Regions from separate parts of the Kitasatospora sp. NPDC059408 genome, predicted to be linked through region 3. Evidence: riboswitches for the same ligand, from Rfam matches in the RefSeq annotation. Region 3 holds a riboswitch; each other region holds the start of a gene.

What was found. Region 3 has a riboswitch for cyclic di-AMP ahead of ACFXDE_RS00995 (hypothetical protein). Riboswitches for the same ligand answer to the same signal wherever they lie in the genome.
Region 1: linked by a shared signal. The riboswitch ahead of ACFXDE_RS42375 (transglycosylase family protein) and the one ahead of ACFXDE_RS00995 (hypothetical protein) in region 3 are both predicted to bind cyclic di-AMP.
Region 2: linked by a shared signal. The riboswitch ahead of ACFXDE_RS00080 (transglycosylase family protein) and the one ahead of ACFXDE_RS00995 (hypothetical protein) in region 3 are both predicted to bind cyclic di-AMP.
Region 4: linked by a shared signal. The riboswitch ahead of ACFXDE_RS25040 (NlpC/P60 family protein) and the one ahead of ACFXDE_RS00995 (hypothetical protein) in region 3 are both predicted to bind cyclic di-AMP.

What each region holds. Positions count from the first base shown of each region.
Region 1 covers NZ_JBHYWI010000140.1:2,611-10,091, reverse strand. The annotation lists gene ACFXDE_RS42400 (NAD(P)/FAD-dependent oxidoreductase) at 1-586, opposite strand, end outside; gene ACFXDE_RS42395 (exopolyphosphatase) at 1,015-1,956, opposite strand; partial or broken gene ACFXDE_RS42390 (DUF501 domain-containing protein) at 2,082-2,621, opposite strand; gene ACFXDE_RS42385 (septum formation initiator family protein) at 2,593-3,078, opposite strand; gene eno (phosphopyruvate hydratase) at 3,289-4,575, opposite strand; gene ACFXDE_RS42375 (transglycosylase family protein) at 4,830-5,759, opposite strand; cyclic di-AMP (ydaO/yuaA leader) riboswitch at 5,765-5,933, opposite strand; gene ACFXDE_RS42370 (cytochrome P450) at 6,144-7,427, opposite strand.
Region 2 covers NZ_JBHYWI010000001.1:14,588-22,068, forward strand. The annotation lists gene ACFXDE_RS00075 (hypothetical protein) at 531-1,508, shown strand; cyclic di-AMP (ydaO/yuaA leader) riboswitch at 1,871-2,030, shown strand; gene ACFXDE_RS00080 (transglycosylase family protein) at 2,017-3,336, shown strand; gene ACFXDE_RS00085 (hypothetical protein) at 3,614-3,814, shown strand; gene ACFXDE_RS00090 (LacI family DNA-binding transcriptional regulator) at 4,011-5,030, opposite strand; gene ACFXDE_RS00095 (glycoside hydrolase family 13 protein) at 5,056-6,771, opposite strand; gene ACFXDE_RS00100 (sugar ABC transporter permease) at 6,877-7,481, opposite strand, start outside.
Region 3 covers NZ_JBHYWI010000001.1:238,242-245,722, forward strand. The annotation lists gene ACFXDE_RS00985 (IclR family transcriptional regulator) at 1-562, shown strand, start outside; gene ACFXDE_RS00990 (hypothetical protein) at 840-1,331, shown strand; gene ACFXDE_RS00995 (hypothetical protein) at 1,354-2,637, opposite strand; cyclic di-AMP (ydaO/yuaA leader) riboswitch at 2,639-2,811, opposite strand; gene ACFXDE_RS01000 (MoaF N-terminal domain-containing protein) at 3,297-3,626, shown strand; gene ACFXDE_RS01005 (alpha/beta hydrolase) at 3,746-4,915, opposite strand; gene ACFXDE_RS01010 (TIGR03618 family F420-dependent PPOX class oxidoreductase) at 5,146-5,583, shown strand; gene ACFXDE_RS01015 (TetR family transcriptional regulator) at 5,611-6,231, opposite strand; gene ACFXDE_RS01020 (SDR family NAD(P)-dependent oxidoreductase) at 6,370-7,134, shown strand; gene ACFXDE_RS01025 (Pr6Pr family membrane protein) at 7,312-7,481, opposite strand, start outside.
Region 4 covers NZ_JBHYWI010000039.1:75,727-83,207, forward strand. The annotation lists gene ACFXDE_RS25020 (rhomboid family intramembrane serine protease) at 1-744, opposite strand, end outside; gene ACFXDE_RS25025 (hypothetical protein) at 947-1,210, shown strand; gene ACFXDE_RS25030 (NYN domain-containing protein) at 1,351-2,790, shown strand; gene ACFXDE_RS25035 (NlpC/P60 family protein) at 2,991-4,028, shown strand; cyclic di-AMP (ydaO/yuaA leader) riboswitch at 4,377-4,530, shown strand; gene ACFXDE_RS25040 (NlpC/P60 family protein) at 4,541-5,665, shown strand; gene ACFXDE_RS25045 (NlpC/P60 family protein) at 5,893-6,939, shown strand; gene ACFXDE_RS25050 (hypothetical protein) at 6,978-7,481, shown strand, end outside.

The DNA of each region.
Region 1 (7,481 bases), on a different contig from region 3:
TCTTGTAGATCTTGGCGGCGTCGCGCGCCATGTCCTCGACCTCGGCGATCGTCTCGACGCCGGCGAAGCCGCCGCCGATGACGACGAAGGTCAGGGCCTTGCGCCGGATCGCCTCGTCCGTGGTGGACTCGGCCTTGTCCAGCTGCGCCATGACGTGGTTGCGGAGGGCGATGGCCTCCTCAACCGTCTTCATGCCGATGCCGTTCTCCGCCAGACCCGGGATCGGGAAGGTGCGGGAGACCGAGCCGGTCGCGACGACGAGGTAGTCGAAGGGCAGCTCGTAGGAGTCGCCGGCCGCGGGCGCGATGGTGGCGACCTTGCGGGCGTGGTCCACAGCGGTCACGTGACCGGTGAGCACCTCCGCCTTCTTGAGGGCGCTGCGCAGGGGCGCGACGAGGTTGCGGGGCGCGACGTTGCCGCCGGCCGCCTCGGGGAGGAAGGGCAGGTACGTCATGTACGACCGCGGGTCGACGACCGTGACGGTCGCTTCGCCGTAACGCATCTTCTTGAGGATGCGCATCGCGGCATACAGGCCGACGTAACCACCGCCGACAATGAGGATGCGAGGACGCTCCGTGGTGCTCATATCCGAAAGTATCCAGCACCGTCCGGAGCAGCCTTCGTGAGCCCGGTCACAAGCGGATGGACACCCCGTGCTACACTGCGCGGCCACAAAACGGCCTCCTCGGGGACACCTCACCGCACCCGCGGGCACCCCGTGAGCACCCGGGGTCACACCACCCTGCTGAGCAGCAACGATCCGTACAGCACCCGGGTTCCCGCTTGTGATTTCGATTTTCAAACCTCAAGCGAGGCCTGACCTGCGATCCAACGGGCGACGCGCGGTGACAGCCTTCGGTCCCACAATTCGGACGTAGCGGACGAGCGGGTGCGACGAATGACTGGATCGCCATGTGAAGAAATTCACGAACTTTTCCGCCCGTGCCCGGGCGCGCCCCGGCCCCGGCCCCCCGATCGGGGTTCCGGAGCCGGTCGGGTAAGGCCCGCAACGGGTCAGGAGGCGATACTCCAGGCGATGCCGTCCAGGATGTCGTGCTCGCTCACGACGACCTCGGCGGCGCCGGTGCGCTCCATGATCTCCAGCAGCTCCAGCGCCCCGGCCGCGATCACGTCCACCCGGCCCGGGTGCATCGACGGGATCGCGGCGCGCTCGGCGTGGGTGGCGGCCAGCAGCTCGCGGGCGATCTCCGCGACCCGCTCCCGGCCGATCCGCGAGTGGTGGATCACCGCCGAGTCGTAGGCCGGCAGGTCCAGGGCGATCGCGGACACCGTGGTGACCGTCCCGGCGAGGCCCACCAGGGTGGCCGCGCCGGTCAGCGGGACGGCCTCCTCGGCCTTGTCCAGCTCGGCCCGCACGTGCGCCCTGGCCTCGGCGATCTGCTCCGCGGTGGGCAGCTCGGCGCCGCCGAAGTGCCGCTCGGTCAGCCGGACGCAGCCGATGTCCACCGAGCGCGCGGCCTGGACGTCGTCCGTGCCGAGCACGAACTCGGTCGAGCCGCCGCCGAGGTCGAACACCAGGTACGGCGCGGCGAACTGACCGCCGGTCAGCTCCTTGGTGGCACCGACGAAGGACAGGTGCGCCTCCTCCTCGCCGCTGACCACCTCGGGCTCGACGCCGAGGATCTCGCGCACGCCCTTGACGTACTCGTCGCTGTTCTCGGCGTCCCGGGAGGCGCTGGTGGCGACGAAGCGGATGCGCTCCGGGCCGACCCCGAAGCCGTCGACGACCTCCCGGTACTCCCGGCAGGCCGCGAAGGTGCGGGCCAGCGCGTCCGGGTGCAGCCGGCCGGTGCGGTCCACGCCCTGGCCCAGCCGGTTGACGATCATCCGGCGGTCCAGGTCGGTGATCTCACCGGTCGCCGGGTCCAGGTCGGCGACCAGCAGCCGGATCGAGTTGGTGCCGCAGTCGATCGCGGCCACGCGGGTCGTGCTCACTCGGACTCCCGCGCCTCGGCCTCGTCGGCGGCACGCTTCTTCGCGGCGCGCTCGGCGGTCTTCTGCTCCTTGGCGGCGATCACGGCCTCGTGGTCCTGGTCCTTGGCCCGGTTGCGCAGGACCCGCTCGCCGGCCGCCTCGACCTCGGCCGGGGAGACGCACGGGCCCTTGGCCCACCAGTCCTCCAGCATGCCGATCGCCTCGTCGCCGAGCGGGTTGACGCCCTCTCCGGCGGCCAGCGAGTGGCCGACCAGCACGTGCAGGCACTTGACCCGGTCCGGCATGCCGCCGGCGCTCGGGAAGCCCTCCAGCACCTCGATGGCGTCGCGCCGGGCGATGTAGTCCTCGTGCGCCTTCTGGTACGCGGCCGCCAGCTCCGGGTCCTCGGCCAGCCGGGCGGTCTGCTCCTTCATCACGCCGTCCGCCTCCAGGGTGCCGATCAGCGAGGCGGCCTTGGGGCAGGTCAGGTAGTAGAGCGTCGGGAACGGCGTGCCGTCGGGCAGCCGCGGGGCCGTCTCGACGACGTCCGGGTTGCCGCACGGGCAGCGGTGGGCCACGCCGCGCAGGCCGCGCGGGACCCGGCCCAGCTGGGCGGCGATGGCGGCGACGTCGGCGTCGGAGACGGCGGGGTGGTTCTCAGTGGTCATGGGGGGAGGGGTCTCCAGCGGGGGACGGTGGGAGGGGACGGGTCGACGGCGCGATGGGGGCCAGGGCCGCGGTGTCGGCGGCGTCCACCGAGTCCCAGACGCTGGAGTACCAGGGCTTGGCGGCCTTCACCGCGCCGCCGGCCGTGCCGTCGGAGGGGGCGGGCGGGGCGGCGGAGGACTGGGCGGCGCCCGCTCCGGCCGGATCCACCGCGATGTACGGGGTCTCCCCCGGCATCGCGTAGTGCAGCCGGGCACGGGCCTGCGCCTTGACGTACTCCGGGTCCTGCCAGCGGGCCTTGTCCCGGCGCAGCTGCTCGACCTGCTGCCGGGCGTGCTCGGCCTTCGCCCGCTGGGCGGAGATCTCGGCGCGCTGGGAGATGAACTGCCGCGTCGGGTAGGCGAGGATCGCCACCAGCGAGCAGAGCACCAGGACGAGGACGGTCGCCCGGCTCGTGAAGCGAGGACGGGCCGCCAAGCCCGGGATCCTCCAGCCAGCCATCTCCCGTTCCCCTCCTGGTCGCGACGGTGCCCCGCCGTCCACCCTACGGGGTGAACGGCGGGGCACCGGTCAGGCGTGCACCACCGGAGGTGTTCAGCCCTCGTGCTCGCTGTGCGTACTACTCCGCCGAGCGACTGTGCTCATTGCTCCGCGGAGCGACCGTGCTGATTACTCCGCGGAGCGTGATTACTCCGCGGAGCGGAAGCGCGGGAAGGCGCCGCGGCCGGCGTACTCGGCGGCGTCGTCGAGGATCTCCTCGATGCGCAGCAGCTGGTTGTACTTGGCGACGCGCTCGGAGCGGGCCGGGGCGCCGGTCTTGATCTGGCCGCAGTTGGTGGCGACGGCCAGGTCGGCGATGGTGACGTCCTCGGTCTCGCCGGAGCGGTGCGACATCATGCAGCGGTAGCCGTTGCGCTGGGCCAGCTCGACGGCGTCCAGGGTCTCGGTCAGCGAGCCGATCTGGTTGACCTTCACCAGCAGCGCGTTGGCGGTGCCGGTCTCGATGCCCTTGGCCAGGCGGGCCGGGTTGGTGACGAACAGGTCGTCGCCGACCAGCTGGACCTTGTCGCCCAGCTTGACGGTCATGGCCTTCCAACCGTCCCAGTCCGACTCGTCCAGCGGGTCCTCGATGGAGACCAGCGGGTAGGCGGCGACGAGCCCGGCGTAGTACTCGATGAGCTCCGCGGCCGAGAGGGCCTTGCCCTCGAACTGGTAGGCGCCGTCCTGGTAGAACTCGGAGGCGGCGACGTCCAGGGCCAGCGCGATGTCGCGGCCGGGCACGTAGCCGGCCTTCTGGATGGCCTCGGTGATGAGGTCCAGGGCCTCGCGGTTGCTGTCCAGGTTCGGCGCGAAGCCGCCCTCGTCGCCGAGGCCGGTGGACAGGCCGCGCTCCTTCAGGACGCCCTTGAGGGTGTGGTAGACCTCGACGCCCCAGCGGACGGCCTCGGAGAAGGACTCCGCGCCGATCGGGGCGATCATGAACTCCTGGATGTCGACGTTGGAGTCCGCGTGCGAGCCGCCGTTGAGGATGTTCATCATCGGGACCGGCAGGACGTGCGCGTTCGGGCCGCCCAGGTAGCGGAACAGCGGCAGGTCGCTCGCCTCGGAGGCGGCGTGCGCGACGGCCAGCGAGACGCCCAGGATGGCGTTGGCGCCGAGCGAGGACTTGTCCGGGGTGGCGTCCAGGTCGAGCATGGCCTGGTCGATCAGGCGCTGCTCGGTGGCGTCGTAGCCGACCAGCTCCGGGCCGATCTGCTCGATGACGGCCAGGACGGCCTTCTCCACGCCCTTGCCGAAGTAGCGGTTCTTGTCACCGTCGCGGAGCTCCAGCGCCTCGAAGGCGCCGGTGGAGGCACCCGACGGGACAGCGGCACGACCGGTGCTGCCGTCGTCGAGGCCGACCTCGACCTCGACCGTGGGGTTGCCACGCGAGTCGAGGATCTCACGGGCTACGACGACATCGATGGACGGCACGAGGCATCTCCTTGCGGAAGCAGGGTCCCGCTGACCAGTGGTGCGGCCGGCGGGATGATTGCGGAGTCGTTACGACCAGAGCCTAACCGCACGTGGTCCCGGGGCCACGCCGACCTCGGTCCCGTCTCAGCGTGTGGCCGGGCTACTTACCGGTAGTTCACCCGGGCTCCCCGGGAAAAGGGGCGGAAGCGGACGAAGGGGGCCGATCCGGGGTCGGCCCCCTCCGTGGCGTGTCGCACCGGTTCCGGCCGGCGTCAGCCGAGGTGCAGCACCTGGCCGGGCAGGATCAGGTTCGGGTCGCCGCCGACGGTGCCGCGGTTGCCGTCGTAGACCGACTGCCAGCCGCCGTGCACACCCTGGGCGGACGCGATGCTCGACAGCGTGTCACCGGCGTGGACGGTGTAGTCGTGGCCGCCCTGCGGGGCGACGGCGGCGCGCGGGGCCTGCTGCTGCGGCTGGGCGTACTGCTGCTGGACCTGCTGCTGGGCGTACTGCTGCTGAGCGGCCTGCTGCTGGGCCTGGCCCGCGTACTGCTGGTAGACGCCCTGGTGGCTGGTCCAGTACCAGGTGCCGTTGTTCTGGTACCAGTACACCTTCGCGTCGGCGTCCCAGCCGGCCTTGCCGGAGAAGCCCGGGGCCTGCGGCTGCTGCTGGGCCTGCTGCGTGTGCTGCTGGTACTGCTGCTGGGCGGGCTTCTGAGCCGGCTTCGGCTGGGCCGGCTTCGCCGCGGGCTGCTGCTGCACCGGCTGGGAGTGCTGCTGCGCGGCGGGCTTGGCGTCGGAGGTGTCGACGGCGGCGGGGGCGCCGCCCTTCGACAGGCCGGCCTTCTTCGAGCAGACCGGCCAGGCGCCCGGACCCTGCGAGGCCAGGACCTTCTCGGCCACCGCGATCTGCTGGCCCTTGGAGGCCTGGTTGGCCTGCGCCGCGTACGCGGTGCCGCCGAAGGCCTTCCAGGTGCTGGAGGTGAACTGCAGGCCGCCGTAGAAGCCGTTGCCGGTGTTGATGCCCCAGTCGCCGCCGCTCTCGCACTGGGCGACGGAGTCCCAGGCGGAGGCCGGGGCGGCGGAGGCGCCGGTGGCGGTGAGGATCGGCATCGCGAGTCCGACGCCGGCCACTCCGGCGACGGCGATGGCCTTCTCGGTCTGGGTGCGACGGCGGTGACGACCGGTTCCAACGAACAGCATGAAGGGGTCCCTCTCCGCACGCCTGCGAGGTGAGCTGTCGGGTTCGGACCGGGAGGTGGCCCGGCCGCCGTCTGCGGAAACGATTCCGCTCGGGCGGCTTCACCCCAAGCCGTGGAGGAACGGCAACAAACCTGGTTCCCCCGCCCCTGCCCAGGGTTCTGGTCGGTTTCCCGTGGCGCGGCGGGCAGGACTCGGCGTTCCGCACTCGGGGTCCGCAGCTGCGAACTCCAGGGAGAGTAGACAGATCCTCAGACCAATCACAAGCTCATATCGCAGACATCACACAGAAATTACGGCACGTGGTCGATCGCCTACCAACGGCGGTTGTTTGTCCGGATTGATGGGTGTTCATACGGCCGATCCGTACCGGTTCGCGACGCCCCGTCAGTGTGTCGGAGCGTCGGGAAGCGCGTGCGGTGAACGGCTCTCGGGACTGAATTCGACCGGAAGTTCGCGCAATCCGCGCATGATCAGGCCACCGCGCCACCGCAGGTTCTCCGGGCTTTCCGCCAGCGCGATATCGGGCAGCCGGGACAACAGCGTGGCCAGCGCCGACCGGCCTTCGAGCCTGGCCAGCGGGGCGCCGATGCAGTAGTGGATGCCGTGCCCGAAACCCAGGTGCGGGTTGTCCGCCCGGGCCAGGTCCAGGGTGTTCTCGTCCGAGAACCTGGCCGGATCCCGGTCCGCCGCCGCCAGCACCACGAGCACCGGGTCGCCGACCGGGATGTCCACCCCGCCGATGGTCAGCGGGTGGGTCGCGAACCGCCACGTCGCCAGCTCCACCGGACCGTCGTAGCGCAGCAGTTCCTCGATCCCGGTCTCCAGCAGCGCCGTCTCGCCCCGCGCCACCGACTCCTGCAGCAGGCGGCGCTGCTCCGGGTTGCGCAGCAGCGCGTACGTCCCGTTGCCGATCAGGTTGACGGTCGTCTCGAAGCCGGCGAACAGGAGGATGAACGCCATCGCGGCGGCCTCGTTCTCGGTGAGGTGCTCGCCGTGGTCGCTCGCCCGGATCAGGCCCGAGATCAGGTCGTCCCCGAGGTCCGCCCGCTTGCGGTGGATCAGCTCCAGCAGGTACGCCCGCATCCGCTTCACCGCCCGCCCCACGCCGCCGCGTTGGCCGCCCCCGTGGCGGATCATCATGCCGGCCCAGTCACGGAAGTCGTCCTGGTCCTCGGCCGGCACGCCGAGCATGTCGCAGATCGCGTAGATGGGGAGCGGGAACGCGAACTCGTGGATGAGGTCCGCCGAACCGCGCTGCGCGAAACCGTCGATCAGGCGGTCGGTGAGCTGCTGCACCCGCGGCTCGAACTCGGCCACCCGGCGCGGCGTGAACGCCTTCGACACCAGGCGGCGCAGCCGGGTGTGGTCCGGCGGGTCGATGTTCAGCAGGTGCGTCATCAGGTCCGCCTGCCGCTCCCCCGGGATCCCGACCCGGCCGGTGCGGTGCGCCTGCTCGCTGTGGTGCGCCGGGTTCTTCGACAGCCGGCCGTCCGCCAGCGCCTGCCGCGCGTCCGCGTACCGCGTCACCAGCCAGGCGTCCACCCCGCTCGGCAGCGTGGTGCGGTGCACCGGGGCGTGCTCGCGCAGCCACGCGTACGCCGGGTACGGGTCGGCGGCGAACTCCCACGTGAAGAGCGGCGGGCGGGCGTCGTCGGGCTGAACTGGCATGGGACGACCGTATCCGGTGGGTCGGGGGCACCCCGCCATCTACGGTGAGTGACC
Region 2 (7,481 bases), 220 kb from region 3:
CGCCCCCGGCACCCGCCGAACGAACGGGCCGGCCCCGTACCAGCCCGGCACAACGCCTCACTTGACGCGATGATAGCCCTTGTGCACGTGCATCAGCACGAGACGGTGCAGGTGCACGAGGCCTTTCACCGGCCGACCTGAACTCTTCACGGACCCTTCTCCTGACGGTACGTAAACGGACATAGCCGACCGAACCGGCCCGCTTCCGATAACCGGCCGTGAGCGGCTCCCCGCTAAATGTTGATCTTCGAAAGCCGGGAGTCGCGCACTCGTGACCCTCCGTCAGACCGCCCGTCGACTGTGAGACATCTCACTCGCCACGGGTGCAACGTGACGCCCCACCGGACCCGTCTCCAGGAGATACCGGCGGACGCGCGGGGGTTGGGCCAGGTATGTCCGGAATATGACCTAATGACCGCTCATCGACCCGCGCACGCGAGAGCTCCGCGCGCCGCGCACACCACGCTCGCGCGAAACCGGCACGGCAGCCGACTGCAGCCCTGACGGGCCGATGTCCTACGATCTCCGCCATGAGCACCGCAGCCATCCCGGGCGCGCCACTGCCCGTTCGCACTCCAGGCTCCCGTGCGCGGGGGCGCCACCGTCGCCCCGAGCGCCCCGAGATCCCGTCCGGCTCCCCGGCCCTGGTGCTCGCCGTGCCCGCGACCGCCGGGCCCGAGTCCCGCTCGGTCGTCGAGGAGCTGCTCTCGATCGTCCGCAGCGAGCAGAACGGCGTCCAGACCGCGGTGGGCTACCTCCCCGGCGACGGCACCGAGGGCGCGGACGGCACCGAGCGCAGCATCGGCGAGCTGCTGGCGGCCGCCGCCGAGGCCGGCGTCCCGGCACCGATCCTGGTACCCCTGGTGCCCGGCCCGCACGACTTCCTGCCCGAACTCCACGCGCTCGCCGCCGAGTACGGCGCGCACGTCACCGACGTGCTGGGCCCGCACCCGCTGCTGGCCGAGGCCGTCCACGTCCGCCTGTCCGAGGCCGGGCTGGCCCGCGCCGACCGCGCCCGCCTGTTCGCCATCGCGACCGCCGCGGACGGCGTCGTGCTGACCACCGTGGGCGGCGAGGACGCCGCGGCCGCCGCCGGCATCACCGGCGTGCTGCTGGCCGCCCGCCTGGCCGTCCCGGTCGTCCCCGCCGCGCTCGACGTGCCCGGCTCGGTCGCCGCCGCCGTCGCGCACCTCAAGGAGACCGGCTCGCAGCGCCCCGCGCTGGCCCCGCTGGTGATCGGCCCGGAGGCGGACTCCGAGCTGCTCGCCACGGCCGCCGAGGAGACCGGCTGCCCGTCCGCCGCGCCGCTCGGCGCCTACCAGACGGTCGGCCAGCTCATCGCCTCGCTGTACCTGGCCGCGCTGCCGGCGCCGTCCGCGGAGGCCCTGGCCGCCGCGCAGGCCCAGGCCGAGGCCGAGGCGGCGGAGGCCGCCGCCGAGGGCTCCCGCGCGGCCCACGCGGCCGGTGGGACGGCCTCCGGGGCGACCGGGGAGGCCGCCGGCGAGTAACCGCCGACAACGCGTACGGAAGGGCCCGGAGCGACCGCGCTCCGGGCCCTTTCGGCTTGCGGCGTAAGGGAATTAAGAGCCGAATGCGCGAGATGTCCGTTCTGTGATTGTTTGCGATCGAGTGACCGCCCGTCATGCAATTCCTGAGAGCCTGCCAGTTGTGCACATCCGCAGGTTTATTGCAAGAAAACGATCATTTTCGATCTTGGAGAAGGAAATTCTTGGCGGCTTTCCATAATCCGTGATGCGCATCACAGGTATTTGCAGTTCGTACTTAAGTCTGCTTAACGTGCTCCCCGTTCGTGACCACACGGACCCAGCACATCCGCAACGCCGAGTCCTGCCGTCGGGTGCGCTGGAAGCGCGAAAACGCACCACGGCAGGAGCGGGGGACCCACAGGTAAGTCGCCCCGGACCGATCCACGGAACGGTCCTGGGCTAGGGGTGAAGCCGCGCCACAGCGCGGCCGGGCAACTCCGGCCCGAATCCGACAGCTCACCTCGCAGGCGTGGGAGAGGACCGCGTCTTCATGCTGCCCACCAACGGCACTCGCCTGTCCAGCCGCACCCGCCGCGTGATCGCCGCCCTCGGCGTCGCCGGCGTCGGCCTCACCATTCCCTGCCTCACCTCCGGCACCGCCTCCGCCGCCTCCGTCACCACCTGGGACAAGGTCGCCCAGTGCGAGAGCAGCGGCGACTGGAGCATCAACACCGGCAACGGCTTCTACGGCGGCCTGCAGTTCACCTCCAGCACCTGGGCCGCCTTCGGCGGCACCTCGTACGCCCCGCAGGCCAACCAGGCCACCAAGGACCAGCAGATCGCCGTCGCCGAGAAGGTCCTCGCCTCGCAGGGCCCCGGCGCCTGGCCCGTGTGCTCCGTCCAGGCCGGCCTGACCGCGGGCGGCGCCCCGGCCGCCGTCGACACCTCCGCCGCCGCGAGCACCGCGAAGGCCGCCCCGGCCGCACCCGCTGCCAAGCCGTCCTCGAAGCCCGCCGCCAAGCCCGCCGCCCCGGCGCAGGACCAGGCGCAGGCCCCGGCCGCCGCCGACTCCGCCAAGGGCACCTGGGCGCAGAAGCGCCAGGACTGGACCCAGGGCGGCACCACCCAGGCCGGTGCCTCGGACTACACCGTCGTGGCCGGCGACTGGCTGTCCACGATCGCCGACAAGCACAACGTCAAGGGCGGCTGGCAGCGCCTGTACGAGCTGAACCGCGGCACCCTGACCGACGGTCCGGACACCATCTACCCGGGCCAGCACCTGTCCTTCGGCGACTCCGCCCAGGCGCCGGCCGGCCAGTCCGGTGACTTCAACTGGTTCGACCGCTCGCAGAAGCCGGGCCAGTCCTCCGCCGGGAACGCCGTGAACGCCCAGCCGGCCGCCGAGGCCCAGACCCCGGCCGCCAAGCCGTCCTCGAAGCCCGCCGCCAAGCCCTCCGCCCAGGCGCAGACCCCGGCCCCGGCCGTCACCGGCTCGATGGCCGCCGCGGTCAGCTTCGCCAAGGCGCAGGTCGGCCAGGCGTACGTCTACGGCGGCACCGGCAACGGCGGCTGGGACTGCTCGGGCCTGACCCAGGCCGCGCTGCGCGCCGCGGGCATCTCCATCCCGCGCGTCGCCAACGACCAGGCCGCCGCGAGCACCCACGTCTCGCTGGACAGCCTGCAGCCGGGCGACCTGCTGTTCTGGTCCAACAACGGCCAGGACTCCGGCGTCTACCACGTCGCCATCTACATCGGCGGCGGCCAGTACGTCGAGGCCGCCAACCCGAGCTCGGGCGTCCGCCTGCAGACCATCGCCAACTGGGCGCCGGACTTCGCCGGCCGCGTCTGAGGATCCTTCCGGAACCGTCCCGCCGGGGACGGGTGACGGATCGCGGATGACAGCGAACAGATGACAGATAACAGATTTCATCATCTGTTATCTGTCACCCGCCCACCGCCCCGGGGAGAGACTGGTCGCTCTCCCCGGGGCTTCGGCGTACCCGCCTCCGAAGTCCGTGCCGCCTTCCCCCGGCGCGCACCCGTGGCTCCGCGCATCGGAGCATTCGCGTGGTCAAACCCCGGCCCAGCGGGCATGCTGCTGCTCTGCACCCGAGGAGGAGTCACCCATGGCCCAGGTCACCGTCACGCTCGACGCGAACCTCGCGATCGACGCGATGATGCTCTCCGGCACCAAGAGTCCCCAGGACGCCGTCGAACTGATCCTGCGCGACTACCTGGCCCGCGGTCGCCGCACCGAGACCCGCACCGGCGACGCCGCCGACGGCCACCGCGTCACCGCCGACCGCCCGGCCGTCCAGGAGGGCTGACCCCGGCCCGTCACGGCACTCGCGGCACAGCCCAGCACAGCGCAGGCCAAACCCAGCACGACGCAGCACAAGCCCGGTACAGCGCAGCACAAGCCCGGTACAGCGCAGCACAAGCCCGGCACAGCCCGGCACGGCACGCCGAAGGGCCCCGGAGAGCAACCGCCCTCCGGGGCCCTTCACACGGCCGTCACCGGCCTCAGCGCGCGCAGGCCCCCGTGGAGCCGCGCATGACCAACTCCGGCTGGAACATGAACTCCCCGCGCTGGGCGGCGTTCCCGCCCACCTCCTCCAGCAGCGCGTCCACCGCCGCCGTCGCCATCGCCTCGACCGGCTGGCGGATCGTCGTCAGCGGCGGCTCGGTGAAGGCGATCAGCGGCGAGTCGTCGAAGCCGACCACCGACACGTCCTGCGGCACCGACAGCCCCCGCTGCCGCACCGCCCGGATCGCCCCGAGCGCCATCATGTCGCTGCCGCACACGATCGCCGTGCACCCCTTGTCCAGCAGCGCGCCCGCCGCCGCGTGCCCGCCCTCGACGCTGAACAGCGTGTGGTGGACCAGCTCTTCGGCCTCCTCCTGCGTCCGCCCGAGGACGGTGCGCATCGCGGCCGTGAAGCCCTCGATCTTGCGCAGCACCGGCACGTACCGCCGCTGGCCGACCGCCAGCCCGATCCGCTCGTGCCCCAGCTCGGCGAGGTGCTGGACGGCCATCCACATGGCGGCCCGGTCGTCCGGCGAGATGAACGGCGCGTCGATCCGCTCGCTGAAGCCGTTGATCAGGACGAACGGCACCCCGCGCCCGGCCAGCCGGGCGTAGCGGTCGTGGTCGGCGGTGGAGTCGGCGTGCAGACCGGAGACGAAGACGATGCCCGCCACCCCCCGGTCCACCAGCATCTCGACCAGTTCGTCCTCGGTGGACCCGCCGGGCGTCTGGGTGCACAGCACCGGCGTGAAGCCGTGCCGGCTGAGCACCTGCTCGATGACCTGCGCGAGCGCCGGGAAGATCGGGTTGCTGAGCTCCGGCGTGATCAGCCCGATCAGCCCGGCGCTGCGCTGGCGCAGGCGGGTCGGCCGCTCGTACCCGAGCACGTCGAGGGCCGCCAGCACGGTCTGCCGGGTGGCGGCGGAGACGTTCGCCTTGCCGTTGAGTACGCGGGAGACGGTGGCTTCGCTGACCCCCGCCTGCGCCGCGATGTCTGAAAGTCGCGCCGTAGTCACGGTCCCAGAGCCTATTGCAACCACGTCAGACCGCCCACCAGCCGGTGCTGTCCGGTGCGAGCACCGTCTCGCCGCCGTCCACGACCAGTTCCGCCGAGGCGAGCAGCAGCGTGCCCGGGGCGGGTATGCGCACCGGCTCGCCGCTCGCGTTGACCGTGCAGACGAAGGAGCCGCGGCGGAAGGCGAGCGTGCCCTGCGGGGCGTCCAGCCACTCGACCCCGGTGCCCGCGCCCAGGTCGGGCTGCGCCCGGCGGACGGCGAGCGCGCTGCGGTAGAGCTCCAGGGTGGAGGTCGGGTCGCCGGTCTGCGCCTCGACGCTGAGCTCGGCCCACTGGGCCGGCTGCGGCAGCCAGGACGGCCCGCCGGCGACCGGTCCGAAGCCGTACGGCGCCTCGGTGCCGGACCACGGGATCGGCACGCGGCAGCCGTCGCGGTAGCCGTCCTGTCCGGCCTGGCGGAAGAAGGACGGGTCCTGGCGGACCTCGTCGGGCAGGTCGGTGACGTCCGGCAGGCCGAGCTCCTCGCCCTGGTAGACGTAGGCGGAGCCGGGCAGCGCGAGCATCAGCAGGGTGGCGGCGCGGGCCCGGCGCAGGCCGAGCGCGCGGTCGCCGGGGGTGCGGATCTGGGTGCCGAGGCCGGGCTCGTTGGCGAAGCGGGTCGCGTGCCGGGTGACGTCGTGGTTGGACAGCACCCACGTGGTGGGGGCGTCGACCGGGCGCATCGAGTCGAGCGAGACGTCGATCACCTCGCGCAGCGCGGCGGCGTCCCAGTCGGTGCCCAGGTACTGGAAGTTGAAGGCCTGGTGGAGCTCGTCGGGGCGGACGTAGTTGGCGGTGCGCTGGACGGTCGGGGTCCAGGCCTCGGCGACGCCGATCCGCTGACCGGGGTACTCGTCGAGGATCCCCCGCCAGCTGCGGTAGATCTCGTGCACGCCGTCCTGGTCGAAGAACGGCATGACGTCGTTGCCGAGCAGCTTGAGCTGGTCGGAGCCGCCGAGGTCGGGCAGGCCGGGGGCCTTGACCAGGCCGTGGGCGACGTCGATGCGGAAGCCGTCCACGCCCATGTCGAGCCAGAACCGCAGGATCGAGCGGAACTCGTCGGCGACGGCCGGGTTCTCCCAGTTGAAGTCGGGCTGCTCCGGGGCGAACAGGTGCAGGTACCAGTCGCCGGGGGTGCCGTCGGGGTTCTCGGTGCGGGTCCAGGCCGGGCCGCCGAAGATGGACTCCCAGTCGTTGGGCGGCAGTTCGCCCGTCTCGCCCTTGCCGGGGCGGAAGTGGTAGCGCTCGCGCAGCGGGGACGCGGGGCCCTCGCGCAGGGCGCGCTGGAACCACTCGTGCTGGTCCGAGGAGTGGTTGGGGACGAGGTCGACGATGATCCGCAGGCCCAGGTCGTGGGCGTCGCGGATCAGCGCGTCGGCGTCCAGCAGGGTGCCGAACATCGGGTCCACCGCGCGGTAGTCGGCCACGTCGTAGCCGGCGTCGGCCTGCGGGGAGGCGTAGAACGGCGAGAGCCAGACGGCGTCCACGCCGAGGTCGCGCAGGTAGGGCAGGCGGCTGCGGATGCCCGGCAGGTCGCCCATGCCGTCGCCGTTGGAGTCGGCGAAGCTGCGCGGGTACACCTGGTAGATGACCGCGTCCCGCCACCAGCCTCTGGACGCACTGCCAGTCACCGGAGCCAGGGCGGCCGCCTCGTGAGCGGTGTCGGCGGCGGGCCGGGAGGTGTCGGCCAGGTTCTGGGTCATGGACGGAATCCCTCGGGGAATAGAGGAGCGAGGAGCGCTGAGACGGGTGCTGGCGGGCGCTGGCGACTGCCGGCGTGTGCCGGCGTGTGCCGGCGTGTGCCGGCGTTACGACTTGGAGGCGCCGGCGGTCAGGCCGGTGACCAGGTGTCGCTGCACCAGGTAGAAGAAGACGGAGGACGGGATCGCGATCAGCACCGCGGTCGCGGCCATGAAGTTCCACTGGGCGTCGTGCTCGCTGACGAAGGTCTGCAGGCCGACGGCCAGCGTGTACTTGTCGGAGCTGAGCATGAAGGTGGAGGCGAACGCGACCTCGGCCCAGGCGGTCAGGAAGGAGTAGAACGCGGCCACCGCCAGGCCCGGGCGGGCGAGCGGCAGGACCAGCCGCCAGAAGGTGCCGATCGGGCTGAGCCCGTCGACCCGGCCGGCCTCGTCGATCTCCACCGGGATGGTGTCGAAGTAGCCCTTCAGCAGCCAGGCGCAGTACGGCACGGTGGTGGTCGAGTAGACCAGGATCAGGCCGGTGTAGCCGTCGAGCAGGCCGAGCTCGGACAGGATCGTGTACATCGGCACGATCAGCACCGCGATCGGGAACATCTGGGTGACCAGCAGCGACCACATGAGCGGCTTGTGGCCGGGGAACTTCATCCGGGAGACGGCGTAGCCGGTGGTGGCGGCGACCATGACGCCGAACACCGTGGTGATGCCGGAGA
Region 3 (7,481 bases):
CGGCCCCCGGCTGATCCGGCTCGGCGAGACCGCCGGGCGCCTGCTCGGCAGCTGGGCCCGCCCCTACCTGGCCGAGCTGATGGAGGCCACCGGCGAGACCGCGAACCTCGCGGTCCTGGAGGGCGGCGAGGTGGTCTACGTCGGGCAGGTGCAGTCGCGCCGCTCGATGCGGATGTTCACCGAGGTCGGCCGGCGGGTGCAGCCGCACTGCACCGGCGTCGGCAAGGCGCTGCTCGCCCAGCTCCCCGAGGAGGAGGCCCGCGCCATACTCGGCCCCAACACGCTGCCCGCGCACACCGAGTACACCGTCACCGACCCGCAGGAGCTGCTGCACCAGCTCGCCGAGGCGCGCGAGCGCGGGTACGTCGTCGACGACCAGGAGCAGGAGATCGGGGTGCGCTGCATCGCGCTCGCCGTCCCGGGCGCGCCGACGCCGACGGCGCTGTCGGTCTCCGGCCCCGAGGCCCGCATCCGGGCGCTGGAGCAGCAGGACGGCGCGGCGTCGCTCGTCTCCGTGATGCACAAGATCGCGGCCCGACTGGGGCAGGTCCTCGCGCCCTGACGAGTGGTCAGTTGAGGTGTCATGCGCAGGAAGTCGGACTGGTCGACTTCCTGTGCACACGTTCCTCCGTTCGGGCGGACGGAGGGCGGGGCGCGGCGACGGCCGCCCGCCGCTCGGCCACCCTGGTGCGGACGCGGCCCGCGACGGCGCGGGCCGCCGGAGCACGAGGGCACGGTGAACGGCGATGGAGCGCAGGCGCAAGAGGCTTCGCGGCAGGGCTGGGAACGCGGCACGGAGCGGGACGTGGCTGACGGTGGCCGTGGCGGCAGGCTGTGCGGTGGCGACGCTGACCGCCGTCCCGTCGTGGGCCGGGCAGCGGCCCGACCCCCGTCCGGCCGTGCAGCTCGCGCCGGCGAGCCGGGCCGCGGCGCTGTCCGACTCCGACCTGGAGGTCGTCCGGCTCGACCCCAGCCCCGCACCGCCCGGCGGCACCACGACCGTGCACGCCTTCGTCGCCAACCTCGGCCCGGACACCACCGCCTCGCCCTTCACCGTGATCGTCACCCTGCCGGAGGAGGTGACGGCGGTGGGCCCGTACTTCCCCGAGAACTGCGAGGCGTTCCTGGGCCGCGAGGTGCGCTGCACCTTCGGCCCCGGCCTGCCCGAGGGACGCAGCGCGACCGCGCTCGTCACGGTGCGGATCTCCCCCATGGCGCATACGGGCCTGCTGACCGGTGGGAAGGTCACGGTGATCAGCCCGGACGACCGGCACCCGCGCAACAACCGGCAGCCGTTCGACATCAGGGTCGTCGAGACGGCTGCCGGCTGATGGCTACCGTGTGCCGGTGCGGTTACCGGTAGACGCGGACGTAGTCGGCGGCGAAGGTGATCGGGGCGGTCCCCTGCGGCGCGGGGTGGTACTGCCCCGCGCACACCGACAGGTTGAGGATCAGGTACGCCGAGAAGTTCGCGCCGACGCCCTTGCCGTCCGAGAACACCTTCACGCCGTTGACGTACCAGTCCACCGAGGTGGCGCCGTAGTAGGTGCCGATGGTCACCCACTGGTCCTTCGCGACGGCGCTCGCGTTGGTGTAGTAGTCGAAGTTGCCCGGGTTGACGTGGTTGGTCAGCTCCAGGAGGTTCGGGTTGTCGGGGTGGTACTCGAAGGAGTCGACCTCCCCGTTGCCGTTCTTCCAGGTCCACAGGGCCGGCCAGGCGCCGGAGCCGGCCGGCAGCTTGACCCGGGTCTCGGCGTAGTCGCCGGTCTTGACCTGGAAGCCCTCGCTGGAGCCCTCGGTGGTGAGGAAGCCGGTGTTCCAGGACTGCTTGCCGTTCTCCAGCGTGTTGCTGCCGGGGGTGGCGGTGAAGGTGGCGACGCCGTTGGCCACGCTGACGTTGTTCGGGTCCAGCCAGTCGAGCTTGTTGTCGTCCGGGTTGTGGTTGCCGTACTTGTACGCGGTGCTCTTGTCGCCGACCCAGCGCTGGCCCCAGTTGATCGGGCCGTTGAACTCGTCGGACCAGGTCAGCGACTTGCCGGCGATCGGGGAGGACGGCGCCGGGGTGCTCGGGGTGGCGGTGGCGCTCGGGGTCTGCGTGGGCGTCTGGGTGGGTGCCTGGGTGGGCGTGGGGGTGGGGGTGGGGGTGGCCGACGGGGTGGTGGTCGGGGTCGGGGTGCCGGAGACGACGAGCTGCTGCGACGGCAGGTTGTGCCAGGCGCCACCGAAGTCCTGCCAGAACCCGAACTGGGTGTAGGTGCCGGCCGGCAGGGCGCGCGCGCCACTGGTGAAGGTGTAGCTCCACGGGCAGATCGGCACATTGCTGGCGTTGCCGGGGAAGTCGAGGTTGTTGCCGGCCGCGTCGCGCACGCCGACGCCGACGGTCTTGGCGGTGAAGCAGGACGAGGAGTGGACGGTGAGGGTCGCCGTGGCGGCCCGGCCGGCGACCATCGTGGCCGGGGCGAGCCGGTCCTGGGTGACGGTCGGACCGGTGGCGGCCTGGGCTCCGGGCGCGGACTGGAGGCCGAACAGGCCGGCGCCGGTGATGGCGAGCGCGCCGGTGGCGGCGAGGGCGGCGGTGCGGCCGCGGTGGGACGGGCGGGCATGGCGGGGCGCGGGGCGCCGGGCAGGCTTGTGCATGGGGTGTCCTCTGCGACGCCTGCGAGGTGAGCTGTCGGGTTCGGACTGAGAGGTCGCCCGGCCGCCTGTGGGAACGGCTTCACCCCAAGCCGCGGCCGGCACGCGCGAGGGCGTGCCGGGTCGTGGCGCTGACCTTGGTTCCCCCGCTCCCGTCCGCTGTGGTGCTCGGTTGCCCGCCGTCGGGTGGACGGGACTCGGCGTCCCGGCGGCGGGGTCCGCGAGGGCGGACGCCGTTGCAGGCTAGGCAGTCGGTCCGTGAACGGACAACTCGTCTCGACCGGTTGTCGCGCAGCTCACAGTTGTGTCGATCAACTACGGTGCGCAGTGGATCAGTTGGCCGGCATCCCGGCGGGCCGTTGATGTTCGGGCGAGCCGGGCGCCGATCCGGACCCCGGCGTCCGGCGCCCCGGCGGGTTCGAGGCGGTCGCGCCCGCCGAGCAGCCGGGTGCCGCCGACCGTCGCGGTGCCTGTGCCGGTGCCGGTGTCACCTGTTGGCCGGCGGTGCCCTGGCGGGCCTTGCGTGGTGACGGTGACGGGGGTGCGTCTTCACTGGCAGTGGCGTGCGAGCTCGCCCGATCGGATAAATTGGAGGTCCGACATCCACCGTCGTGCACAAGAGCACCGCGCCCCCTCCCGCAGAGACGAGGAACCGCCGCACCATGACCGCGCCCCTGCCCGCCTTCGCCGGCCGCACCTACCTCTTCCGGGCCGACAACGGCGCGGCCTTCCGCAACGCCTACTCGGCCGACGGCAAGCGGCTGCGCTGGGAGGGCCTCGGCGAGTCGGCGGGCCAGTGGGAGGACGTGGCGCTCCACGTCGCCGAGGTCGCGCCCGAGGTGTACTTCGTCAGCTGGACGGAGCAGAGCGGCATCACCGTCAGCCACGTGATGGACCTGGTCCGGCTGACGGTGCGCGCGTTCTGGACCTTCGAGGGCGAGGGCGGCCGGGTCGGCGAGCTCCACACGGGGACGCTGGAGCGGGTGGCCTGAGGCCGGCCGGTCCGCGAGGCCGGCGACCGTCGGACTGCGGGAACCGGCCGGCTGCAGCGAGTCGGGCCGCGGGGACCATCCGGCTGCGGGAACCGGCTGTCCGGCTACGAAGGCCGGCTTCAGGCTGCGGGGGCCGGCTGGCCCGGCTGGTTCGGGACCTTGAGGTGCTCGGACAGCCACTCCAGCGAGGACGGCAGCAGCTTGCTCCACGTCTCGAAGTTGTGGCCGCCGGTCTCCAGCATGCTGTACGAGACCTTCATCGGGCCGGGGCTCTGCACCGCGTCGATGAACGCCTCGGTGTCGTGCTTGTAGTCGCCGTCACCCTGCTTCGTGCCCGCCAGCAGAACGGCCGCCTTGGGCTGCGGCAGGTTCTTGAGCCGCCACATCAGGTCGGCCTCGTCCCGGCGCTGCCGGCTGCCGCCGAAGAGGTCGCCGGTGGTCGGGTCCTCGGCGGCACGGTAGTAGCCGGAGAGGGAGACGGCGGTCGGGAAGACCTCCGGGTGGCGCATGGCGAGCTTGACCGCGCAGTAGCCGCCGGTGGAGTTGCCCATGAAGGCCCACGCCTGCGGGTCGGCGGAGACCCGGAAGCTCGCCTGGATCGCCGAGGGGACGTCCTTGGTGAAGTACGTGTCGGACTGCGCGCCGCCGGGGATGTCCTCGCACTCGGTGTCCTGCGGGAGGGCCGGCGAGGGGCGCATGAGGACCATGACGGTCGGCTGCATCTTCCCCTCCTGGAGCAGCTTGAGCGCCGCGCCCGGGTAGTTGAACCGCGTGATCAGGTTCTCGGCCTGCCCGGGGAAACCGGTGCTGACGATCACGGCCGGGAACTGGCGCTGCGCGTACTCGGGCTGGAAGTACTGCGGCGGCAGGTAGACGTAGCCCTCCGTGGACAGCCGGGTGAGCTTGCCGTCGATCCGGACCTTGCGGATCTCGCCGGACTTGGCGGGCTCGCGGCCCATCGCGCCGCCGCCCTGGACTGAGGCGTGGCCGATCGTCTCCACGAGCAGGCGGCCGGAGGCGTCCGCCTTGTTGTGGATCACCACCGGGCCGTTGTCACCGCCGGTGCCGAGCAGGTCGTCCCAGCTGCTGTAGAAGGAGAAGTAGTTGTTGGCGACGAGTCCGAGCGCGGCGAGCACGGTGAACTGGGTGGCGAGCAGCGTGCCGATCCGGCCGAGCACCGCCTGCCAGGTCTTCCTCGCGAGTCTGGGCCACAGCCAGACCGTGGCGGCCATCATCACGACGGCGATCAATACGGTCAGCGCCAACACCTTGTGGCTCGTCAGACCCATGTCCTACTTGCTCCCACGCCTCGAACTCACGCCCCCGCCGCTAGGACATCCGGGGCACCTCCCCGGTTCCCCGTCGGGACGCGATCTTCCACCCTAGCGGGCCGGGGTTCCGGGTGACGGATGACAACTTTCAGATAACAGAGTTTGAAATCTGTCATCTGAAAGTTGTCATCTCGCCGAGCCGAACCTGATAGAACGTCAGGTGATCGGGAATCCCTGGAGGTGGCGCGGTGGGCGGCTGGAACGAGGAGATCCGGGCTCGGGTTCGCGAGCCGCGGATCTGGTACGTGGCGACCACGGACGCCGAGGGCGCCCCGCACGTCACCCCGATGTGGGTGGACCTGGAGGGCGACCTCGTCCTGTTCAACACGGCCATCGGCCGCACGAAGGAGCGGAACCTGCGCCGCGACCCGCGCGTCTGCCTCTCCAACGCCGACCTGGCCGATCCGTACGACCGGGTCCAGATCCACGGCCGCGCCGTCGGGTTCGTGACCGGCGAGCGCGCCGACCGCCGGATGGACGATCTCGCCCGCAAGTACCTCGGCGCGGAGCGCTACGAGTGGCGGATCCCCGGCGAGCGGCGCGTCACCGTCCTCATCGAGCCCACCCGCATCCGCCGCGTCGTCGGCGTCGAACCCCTGCCGGCCGCGGCCTTCGAGGACCGCTGACGCACAGGCCTGCTCACGGCACCCTGCTCACGGCACCCGGCTCCACGGGCGCAGCCCCCCGGTGAGTTCGCGCATGCAGCGGGCGCCCAGCTCCTGAGGTGAACCCGGGCCCGTCGCGGGGGCGTCGGAGAGGGCCCACTCCTCCAGGGCGACCCGGATCGCGGCGGTCGCCGCAGCGGCGGCCAGGCGGATCTCCAGCACGTCCGCGTCCTCCGCGCAGCGGTCGGCCAGGACGCCGCGCAGCCGCTCCTCGGAGTCGGCGTGCACGCGCTGCCAGGTGCTCGCGAGACGGGGGTCGCGCAGCAGGCTGCGGGTCCAGTGCATGGCCTCGGCGGCAGGCGCGTCGGCCGGGGTCAGCGAGGCGACCGCCGAGCGCTCCAGCGCCTCGCGCACCGGCAGGTCGGCGGAGCTTTCCGCGAACAGTTCGACCCAGCGCCGCCCGCCGGCCGCGAGCAGCGGGGCGACGGCGTCCTCCTTGACCGAGAAGTACCGGTAGAAGGTGCGCAGCGAGATGCCCGCGGCGTTGGCGATCTCCTCGGCGGTGGTCGCCTCGGCGCCCCGTTCGGCGAAGAGCGCGGCGGCGGTGCGGGCGATGTCCAGCCGGGTGGCTTCGCGGCGGCGCTGGGTCAGGGAAGGGCGTCCGGTCACGGGCTCAGCGTACGCGTCCCGTGCCAGGCAGGCAGCTCACGCCGGGTCGGCATGTCGAGACTTATTGGCACGTTATGCCACTCGGGCGTACCGTGTCTCTTGAGGTCGAGAGACCACGGGAACGAACGGAGAACCACCATGGAGCGCTTCAGCGGACGGAACGTCCTGATCACCGGCGGCGGCTCGGGCATCGGCCAGGCCACCGTGCACCGGATCCTCGCCGAGGGCGGCAAGGTCGTCGCGGTCGACGTCAGCGCGGACGGCCTGCGGAGCACCGCGGACCGCGCGACCGCCGACGGCACCGCCGACCGGCTCACCACCGCGGTGCTGGACATCTCGGACGAAGGCGCCGTCATGGCGGGCGTCGCGGAGGCCGTCGCACGCCTTGGCGGGCTCGACGTCCTGGTCAACGCGGCCGGGATCCTGCGCTCCTCGCACACCCACGAGACCAGCCTGGAATTCTGGAACAAGCTCCTCGCGGTGAACCTGACCGGCACCTTCCTGATGACCCGCGAGGCGCTTCCGGCGCTGCTCGCGAGCGGCGGCGGCGTGGTGGTCAACTTCAGCTCCACGTCGGCGAGTTTCGCCCACCCGTACATGGCCGCCTACGCCGCGACCAAGGGCGGCATCCAGTCCTTCACGCACGCCATCGCGTCGGAGTACTCGAAGCAGGGGCTGCGCGCGGTGTGCGTGGCGCCGGGCAGCATCGACAGCGGCATGACCAACAACCCGGGCCTGCCGGCCGACGCCGACTTCAGCCTGCTCGCCAAGCTCGCCCCCGCCATCGGCCAGGGTTTCGCGGGGCCGGAGACCGTGGCGGGCGTCATCGCGATGCTGGCGTCGGACGACGGCGCGTTCGTCACGGGCACCGAGATCCGCATCGACGGCGGCACCCACATGTGAGCCGGTGAGCCGGGGTGCGGGAGTGACGGCCGGCGGATGACAGATAACAGCTGACAGATAACAGATTTCGAAATCTGTTATCTGTCAGCTGTTCGTCGGTTTCAGATTGTCCTGGTGCGTTCAGGCCGCCCTGGTGCGTTCAGGCCGCCCTGGTGCGTTCGGGTCGTCTTGATGCGTTCAGGTCGTCCTGGCGTGGGCGCGGCGGCCTCGCTGCACGGTGCCGTGACGGGCGTCGCGGCGGGCGGCGAGGGCGTTGCCGACCGCCAGGATCGCCGCCCCGACCACGACGAACGCCGCCGCCACCAGGGCGCACGCGCCGGCCACCCGCCGGTACCCGCCATGCACGC
Region 4 (7,481 bases), on a different contig from region 3:
GGCGTAGAGGAAGCCGGCGCAGAAGCCGATCACGTGGACCAGGTAGGCGACCCCGGGCCCGGCCGAGTGCACCGACCACCACTGCAGGGCGAACCAGAGGCCCAGCACCAGCCAGGCCGGGAACCGCAGCGGCAGGAAGAGCAGCAGCGGGACGAGCGTCGTCACCCGGGAGCGCGGGTGGAAGCGCAGGTAGGCGCCCAGGACGGCGGAGATCGCGCCGGAGGCTCCGATCAGGACGCGGGTGGAGTCCGCCGAGTGCGCCTCGGCGAGGGCGAAGCCGTACGTCGCGAGGCTCCCGGCGGCCAGGTAGAAGAGGAGGAAGCGGGCCCGGCCGACCCGCCGTTCGACGGTGGGGCCGAAGACGTGGAGGAAGAGGAGGTTGCCGGCCAGGTGCAGCCAGCCGGCGTGCAGGAAGAGGCCGGTGAGGACGGAGACGGCCGGGCGCTTGCCCGGCGTGGGGGCGGCCGGGCAGCCGGGGACCGGGTCCGGGGCCTCGGCGAGCTGTTCGGCCGTCAGCGGGCGCCCGGCCAGCAGTTCGGCGGGGACGGCGCCCCAGCGCTGTTCGTACCGCTGCTCGGCGCAGAGCCGGGCCTGCCCGGTGCCGTAGAGGGGGTTGAGTCCGGCGGCCGGCCCGAACAGGAAGACCAGGGTGTTGAGCGCGATCAGGGCGTAGGTGACCGCCGGGGCGGGCACCGCGGGGCCGCGGTCCCGCGCGTCGGTGTGGCCGGGGGCCGCGAGCGCCATGCGGCCAAGCATCCCTCCGCGGGCCCTCCGTGACACCGCGCTGTACGGCAGGTGGACTAGCCGTCCCGATCGCCCGAACCGGTGGCCGTGATGGTTGCCCCAGGCAATAGGCTTGGGGCGGGCATTCCCGCCTCCCGCCGCCGATGCCGGGGCTCCGGGGGGAGCGCCTAGCCCACCCAGGGACCACCCGAGAGGACCCCCGATGACCGTCCCCGCTCTGACCGCCGAGACGCGTTGGCGCTGCACCCTGTGCGGCAACCTCACCCGCTTCGACGTGACCCGCTCCGCGCGGGTCACCGAGTTCCTGCACTTCGACCTGGCCGGCGAGTCCAAGGTCGAGGAGACCGAAGTCCTGAGCGAGACGGTCGAGACGGTGCGCTGCCGCTGGTGCAACGCGGTGGACCAGGTCGAGCTGGTCGCCCGCCCGGGCGCGGACGACGCGGCGGTCGAGGCCGAGCAGGGTTGATGCCCCGCCGGTGCGGTGGACGGTGCACGGCACGGCCGTCCGCCGCACGGGACAATACAGACAGAACGCACGGAGCGTGACGACAGGGACGGCGGCCGCGGGGCCGCACCCGTTGGACCAGGATCGGAGCCGAGGACGTGGTGGACGCAGCGAGGGAGCCCGCCGGACCGCAGGGGCAGCCCGCTGCGGAGCCGGCCGCCGGGACGGCGGGGGCCGCCGACGGTGCCGCCGCGTCCGGAACCGCCGCGGACCCGGGAGCCGGCCGTCCCGCCGAGAAGCTCGACCGGCCGCTGCCGGAGGGCGTGCGCCGGCGCGTGGTCGGCCTGGCCGCGGACGCGCTCGGCGGACTGCCGCCCGGTGAGCTGCCGCAGAGCCTGCGTCAGTACGCCAAGTTCACCCCGGCCCGGCGGGCCAAGTACGCGGCCACGGCGATCGCGGCGGCGCTGGAGTCGGAGCCGGCCTTCCGGCTGCGGATAGCGGAGCGGCTGCGGCTGGGCCAGCCGGACCTGGTGAAGGCGCTGGAGTCGGGCAGCGTCCCCGGCGCCGCCGATCCGATGGACGTCGCGGCCGCCGCCTACCTGGTGCGGTCGGCGGGCTGGAGCCGGCTGGTCGCCGAGGCCGGCGAGGAGGCCGAGCGGGCCGGCGCCGAGGGCGCGGCCGCGGAGGCGGCCCGGCTGGTGGAGAAGCTGCAGGCCGAGCTGGCCGAGGTGCGGGCCGGGGCGCGCGCGGACCTGGACCGGCAGCGGGCCGAGTCCGAGGACGTCCGGCGGGAGGCCGACTCGCTGCGCAAGAAGGTGCGTTCGCTGGAGAGCGACACCCGCCGGGCGCAGGCCGAGACCCGTCGGCTGGCCGGCGAGCTGGAGGCGCTGCGCGCGCAGGCGGCGACCGAGCGCAGTGCGGCCGAGAGCGAGGCCCGGCGGCTGCGGCACCGCGTCGGCGAGCTGGAGACCGCCGCCGAGCAGGGCCGCCGTTCGGCCCGCGAGGGGCGCAGCGTGGAGGACATGCGGCTGCGGCTGCTGCTGGACACCGTGCTGCAGTCGGCGCAGGGGCTGCAGCGCGAGCTGGCGCTGCCGGTGTCGCAGATCCGTCCGGCGGACCTGGTGGAGGCGGTGGTGCCGGGTTCGGCCTCGCCGCACGACGTGGCCCGGCGCGGGCTCGCGGAAGACGATCCGGCCCTGCTGGACCAGCTGCTGGCGATCCCGCAGGTGCACCTGGTGGTGGACGGCTACAACGTGACGAAGACCGGCTATCCGACGCTGCCGCTGGAGCAGCAGCGGCTGCGGCTGCTGGGCGGGCTGGCGATGCTGGCCCAGCGCACGCAGGCGGAGGTCACGTGCGTGTTCGACGGGCAGGACCTGGACGTGCCGGTGATCATGGCGCCGCCGCGCGGGGTCCGGGTGCGCTTCAGCCGGACCGGCGAGACGGCGGACGAGCTGATCAGACGCCTGGTGCGGGCCGAGCCGCAGGGCCGTCCGGTCGTGGTGGTCTCCGCCGACCGGGAGGTCGCGGAGGGCGTGCGGAAGGCCGGCGCGCGCCCGGTCGCCTCGGTTCTGCTGCTGAACCGGCTGGCGCGGCCCTGATTCCGTGCCGATGGGGATGACGGCCGCTCAGCGTCCGGTTTGCGGTGATGTGCGGATTCGGTGAAGCGGCGTGGGGGCTCGGAGTTCACGCCTTTGGGGGAGTGGCGCAATGCCTGGATGTTCACTAGGGTCTGGCGTCAAACCTATTTTCCGGATTTCTCACCCGAACCGGTGAGTCCATGGAAGAAGGAGCAGGTCCCTTGGCCTCCCACCGCCGTCCCAAGCAGCCGAGCCGCGCGCGGGTCTCCGTGCTCACCGCTGCTGCTGCGACCGCGGTCGCGCTCTCCGCCCAGGTGGCCGCGCACGCCGCGCCGCAGCCGAACAAGACGGACGTCAAGGCGCAGATCGACGAGCTGCAGCAGGAGCAGGAGCAGGCCGCCGAGAAGTACAACGGCGCCAAGGAGCGGGCCGACCAGCTGCGCAAGCAGGCCGACCAGCTCCAGGACCAGGTGGCCCGCGGCCAGGAGCAGATGACCCAGCTTCAGACCGGCCTCGCCGGCGTGGCGGGCGAGCAGTACCGCACCGGCGGCATCGACCCGTCCGTCCAGCTGATGCTCTCCTCCGACCCGAACAACTACCTGGCCAAGGCCTCCAGCGTGCAGCAGGCCACCGCCACCGAGACCGACGCGCTCAAGGGCCTGCTGGACCAGCAGCGCCGCCTGGACCAGGAGAAGGCCGAGGCCGCCGCGGTGCTGGCCTCCCTGGACTCCACCACCAAGGACCTGAACCAGTCCAAGGCGGACGTCAACGCCAAGCTCAAGCAGGCCCAGGACCTCCTCAACTCGCTCAGCGCCTCCGAGCGCGCCGCGCTGAAGGCCCAGCAGGCCCAGGACGACCGCGCCTCGCGCGGCACCGACCGGGTCGACCTGAGCAGCCTGCCGCCGGCCAGCGGCTACGCGGCCGTGGCCGTGGCCAAGGCGATGAGCAAGCAGGGCTCGCCGTACGTGTGGGGTGCCGTCGGCTCCAGCACCTTCGACTGCTCGGGCCTGATGCTCTGGTCGTACGGCCAGGCCGGCGTCTCGCTGCCGCGCACCTCGCAGGAGCAGGGCCACTACGGCACCCGGGTGCCCTCGCTGGACCAGGCCCAGCCCGGCGACCTGGTGATCTACGGTCCCGACATGCACCACGTCGCGATGTACATCGGCAACGGCATGGTGGTGCACGCGCCGCACACCGGCGACGTCGTCAAGGTGATGAAGGCCGACGCGATGCCGATCAACACCATCCGCCGGGTCTGACCCCCCGACACGCCGCGGGCCGGCGCGACGGCCCTGTGATCCGCGCCACCTCCCGAGCGGGGGTGGCGCGTTCGCTTGAGCGCGTTTCCCTGCGTTTCGCCGCGTTCGCGTGACAAGTGATCAGCCTTGCGTACTGCCGCGATCACCTTCTGTCATCTTCACAAAAGAACTTGGTTATTCTTCCGCCTTTTTTCTGACAAGGATTTGAACCGATCACGGTTCAGTTACTAGGGTCGTGACCCGGACCACCGCACTGTCGATCGCCCAGCCAGGGTGGCGGCGGTGGTTCCCGCCGAGTTCGTGAAGCAGCGGGACGGGTCGAAGCGACCGTCCGACAGGGGAGCCCAGTGACAGGGGGCGCTGTGGAGCGGAGCCGGGGAACCACGTTCCTCCGGGGTGAATCGGCGCCAGGTCGGCCGGTGGAACGGCCGTGAGGCGTCGTAGGGCATGCTTCCGGCCCGAACCCGTCAGCTCACCCGGTAGGCGGACGTAGGAAGAAGGAGTCCGCCTTCGTGGCGTCCCATCGTCGTCCCAAGCCCGCCGGTCGTGCCCGAGTTTCCTTCCTGACCGGAGTTGCCGCGGCAGCCGTCGCCCTCTCCGCGCAGTCCGGCGCCCACGCCGACCCCGCGCCGACCAAGGACCAGGTCAAGGAGCAGGTCGACCAGCTCAACGAGCAGGCCGAGGTGGCGACCGAGCAGTACAACGCCGCCCAGGCCAAGCAGCAGGAGCTGCAGAAGCAGGTCAGCGGCCTGCAGGACCAGGTGGCCCGCCAGCAGGAGCAGGTGACCGACCTCCAGGGCGGCCTCGCCCAGATCGCCGGCGAGCAGTACCGCAACGGGGGCATATCCCCGACCGTCCAGCTGATGTTCTCGTCCAAGCCGGACAACTTCCTCAGCCAGGCCGACGCCCTGAACCAGGCCGGCAGCACTCAGAAGGGTCAGCTGAAGGAGCTCCAGGACCAGCAGCGCAAGCTGGACCAGGACCGCACCGAGGCCCAGGGCAAGCTCGCCGAGCTGGACGCGACCACCCAGCAGCTGAAGGCGTCCAAGGAGCAGATCCAGGGGAAGCTGACGGCCGCCCAGAACCTCTTCAACACCCTGTCCGAGCAGGAGCGCCAGGCCATCAAGGCGGCCGAGGACAAGGCCGCCGCCGATGCCAAGGCCAAGGCAGACGCCGCGAAGGCCCAGCAGGCCGCCGCCGACCGCGCCTCCCGCGACAGCAGCCGCACCGACCTCGGCTCGGCCCCGTCGTCCTCGCCGGTCGCCAAGCCGCCGGCGGCGGGCAGCTCGCGCGGTGCCGCCGCGCTGTCCTACGCCGCCACCAAGATCGGCAGCCCGTACGTCTGGGCCGCCACCGGCCCGAACTCCTTCGACTGCTCGGGCCTGATGGTCTGGGCCTTCGACCAGGCCGGCGTCTCGCTGCCGCGCACCTCGCAGGAGCAGGCCGGCGCCGGGACCCGGATCGGCACGGACCTCTCCCAGGCCCAGCCCGGTGACCTGCTGATCTTCTTCAACGACGCCCACCACGTCGGCATCTACGCCGGCAACGGCCAGGTGCTGCACGCGCCCAAGCCGGGTGCGAGCGTCCGCTACGAGGCGGTCACCAACATGCCGCTCTCGTCCATCGTGCGGGTCTGATTCCCCGCTCGGCTTCCCGCAGGCCCGGCCCTCCTCCCCGGAGGTCCGGGCCTGCGGCGTTTCCTTTCCTCGGACTGATGTCCGATTCAGGATCAAATATTCGGGTTGGGAGGGGTTTGGACTCGGTTGCCCGGACTCGCTAACGTCTGCCACCGGACTCCCGCTCCAGGACCGCCCGCTTGGGTGCGGCGGCGGGACCGGTCCGCAGGATTGGAGCAGCCGCCGCCATGCCCGTGCACCGCCGTTCCCAACTGCTCGCCCGTGCGCTGGTGCTGACCGCGGCCGCCACCACCGCCCTGGGCGTCACGACGGGCGGCAGCGCCCAGGCCGCCCCCGGCTCCCCGGACGCGCCCAGCCGCAAGGACGTCAAGGCGCAGGTCGAGCAGCTGTACAACGAGGCCGAACAGGCGTCGGAGAAGTACAACGCCGCGCAGGAGGCCCAGCAGCGGCTCCAGGGTGAGACCACCGTCCTCCAGGGCGAGATCGCCGCCGCCCAGGACCAGCTCAACCAGCTGCGCGGCGACCTCGCCACCGTGGCCGGCGCCGAGTACCGCTCCGGCGGCATGGCGCAGACCGTCCAGCTGATGCTCGCCACCGACCCGGAGGGCTACCTCGCCCGCGCCCGGAGCCTCGACCAGGCGACCGAGCGGCAGAACGAGACGCTGCACGAGCTGGTGACCCGTCAGCGCGGGCTCGACCAGCGCCGCACCGAGACCGCCGCCAAGCTCGCCGAGCTGGACCAGGCCCGCCGGACGCTCGCCGACAGCAAGCAGGAGATCCAGCAGCGGCTGGCCAAGGCCCAGCGGCTGCTCAACAGCCTGGGCGCCGCCGAGCGCTCCCGGATGGCCGCGCAGGACGCCCAGGAGGCCGAGCAGCGCGCCACCCGCGGCACCGACCGGCTGGACCTCGGCACCACCCCGCCCGCCTCCGAGCGCGGGGCGGCGGCGCTCGCGGCGGCGGTGCGGATGATCGGGTCGCCGTACGTGTACGGGTCCACCGGTCCCCGCGCGTTCGACTGTTCCGGTCTGATGTACTACAGCTGGCGGCAGGCGGGAGTGAGCCTGCCGCGCACCTCGCAGGCCCAGGCCTACGCCGGCCAGCGGGTGAGCCTGTCCGAAGCGCGACCGGGAGACCTGGTGATCTTCTACCGGGACATGCACCACGTCGGCATGTACGCCGGCGGCGGGGTGATCGTGCACGCCCCGTACCCGGGGGCCAGGGTGCGGTACGAGAGCGTCAACGCGATGCCCGTCGCGGGGGTGGTCCGGCTCTGAGCCCGACCCCGTCCGGACCGGACGCGATACGGCCCTGCGTGCTGTCCCGGCGCGGCGCCCTGCTGCTCGCCGCCGGAGGGCTGGCCCAGCTGTCGCTGCCGCCCGTCGCCCCCGCGGCGACCGGCCGGGGGCTCGGCGGGGCGGACGAGCGGACCGAGGTGGCGGCGGTGCTGGACGAACGCGCGCGCGAGTTGTCGGCCACCACCGGACTGCCGCTGACCGCCGGCTACCGCAACCTCGTCGTCTCCCCGGGCACGGGCCCCGGCCGACTGACCGTCACGGCCGACCTGGACGTCCGGGTCGCCGGCTACGACGAGTACCCCGCCGTCTACCCCCGCCGCCTCACGCTGACGCGGGCCGACGGCTGGCGGGTCGAGCGCGAGGACGCCGCGAGCGGGCCGCCGGCGCTCTGGGACTTCGGGACGGGACGGTCCGCGCGCGGCGCGCAGTGCCTGGTGCTCGGCCTCGCCGCCGGACCGGACCCGGCCGGGCCGGTCGCGATCGGCGACCGCGCCGTCCCCGCGGTGAGCGCGGTCTGGGGC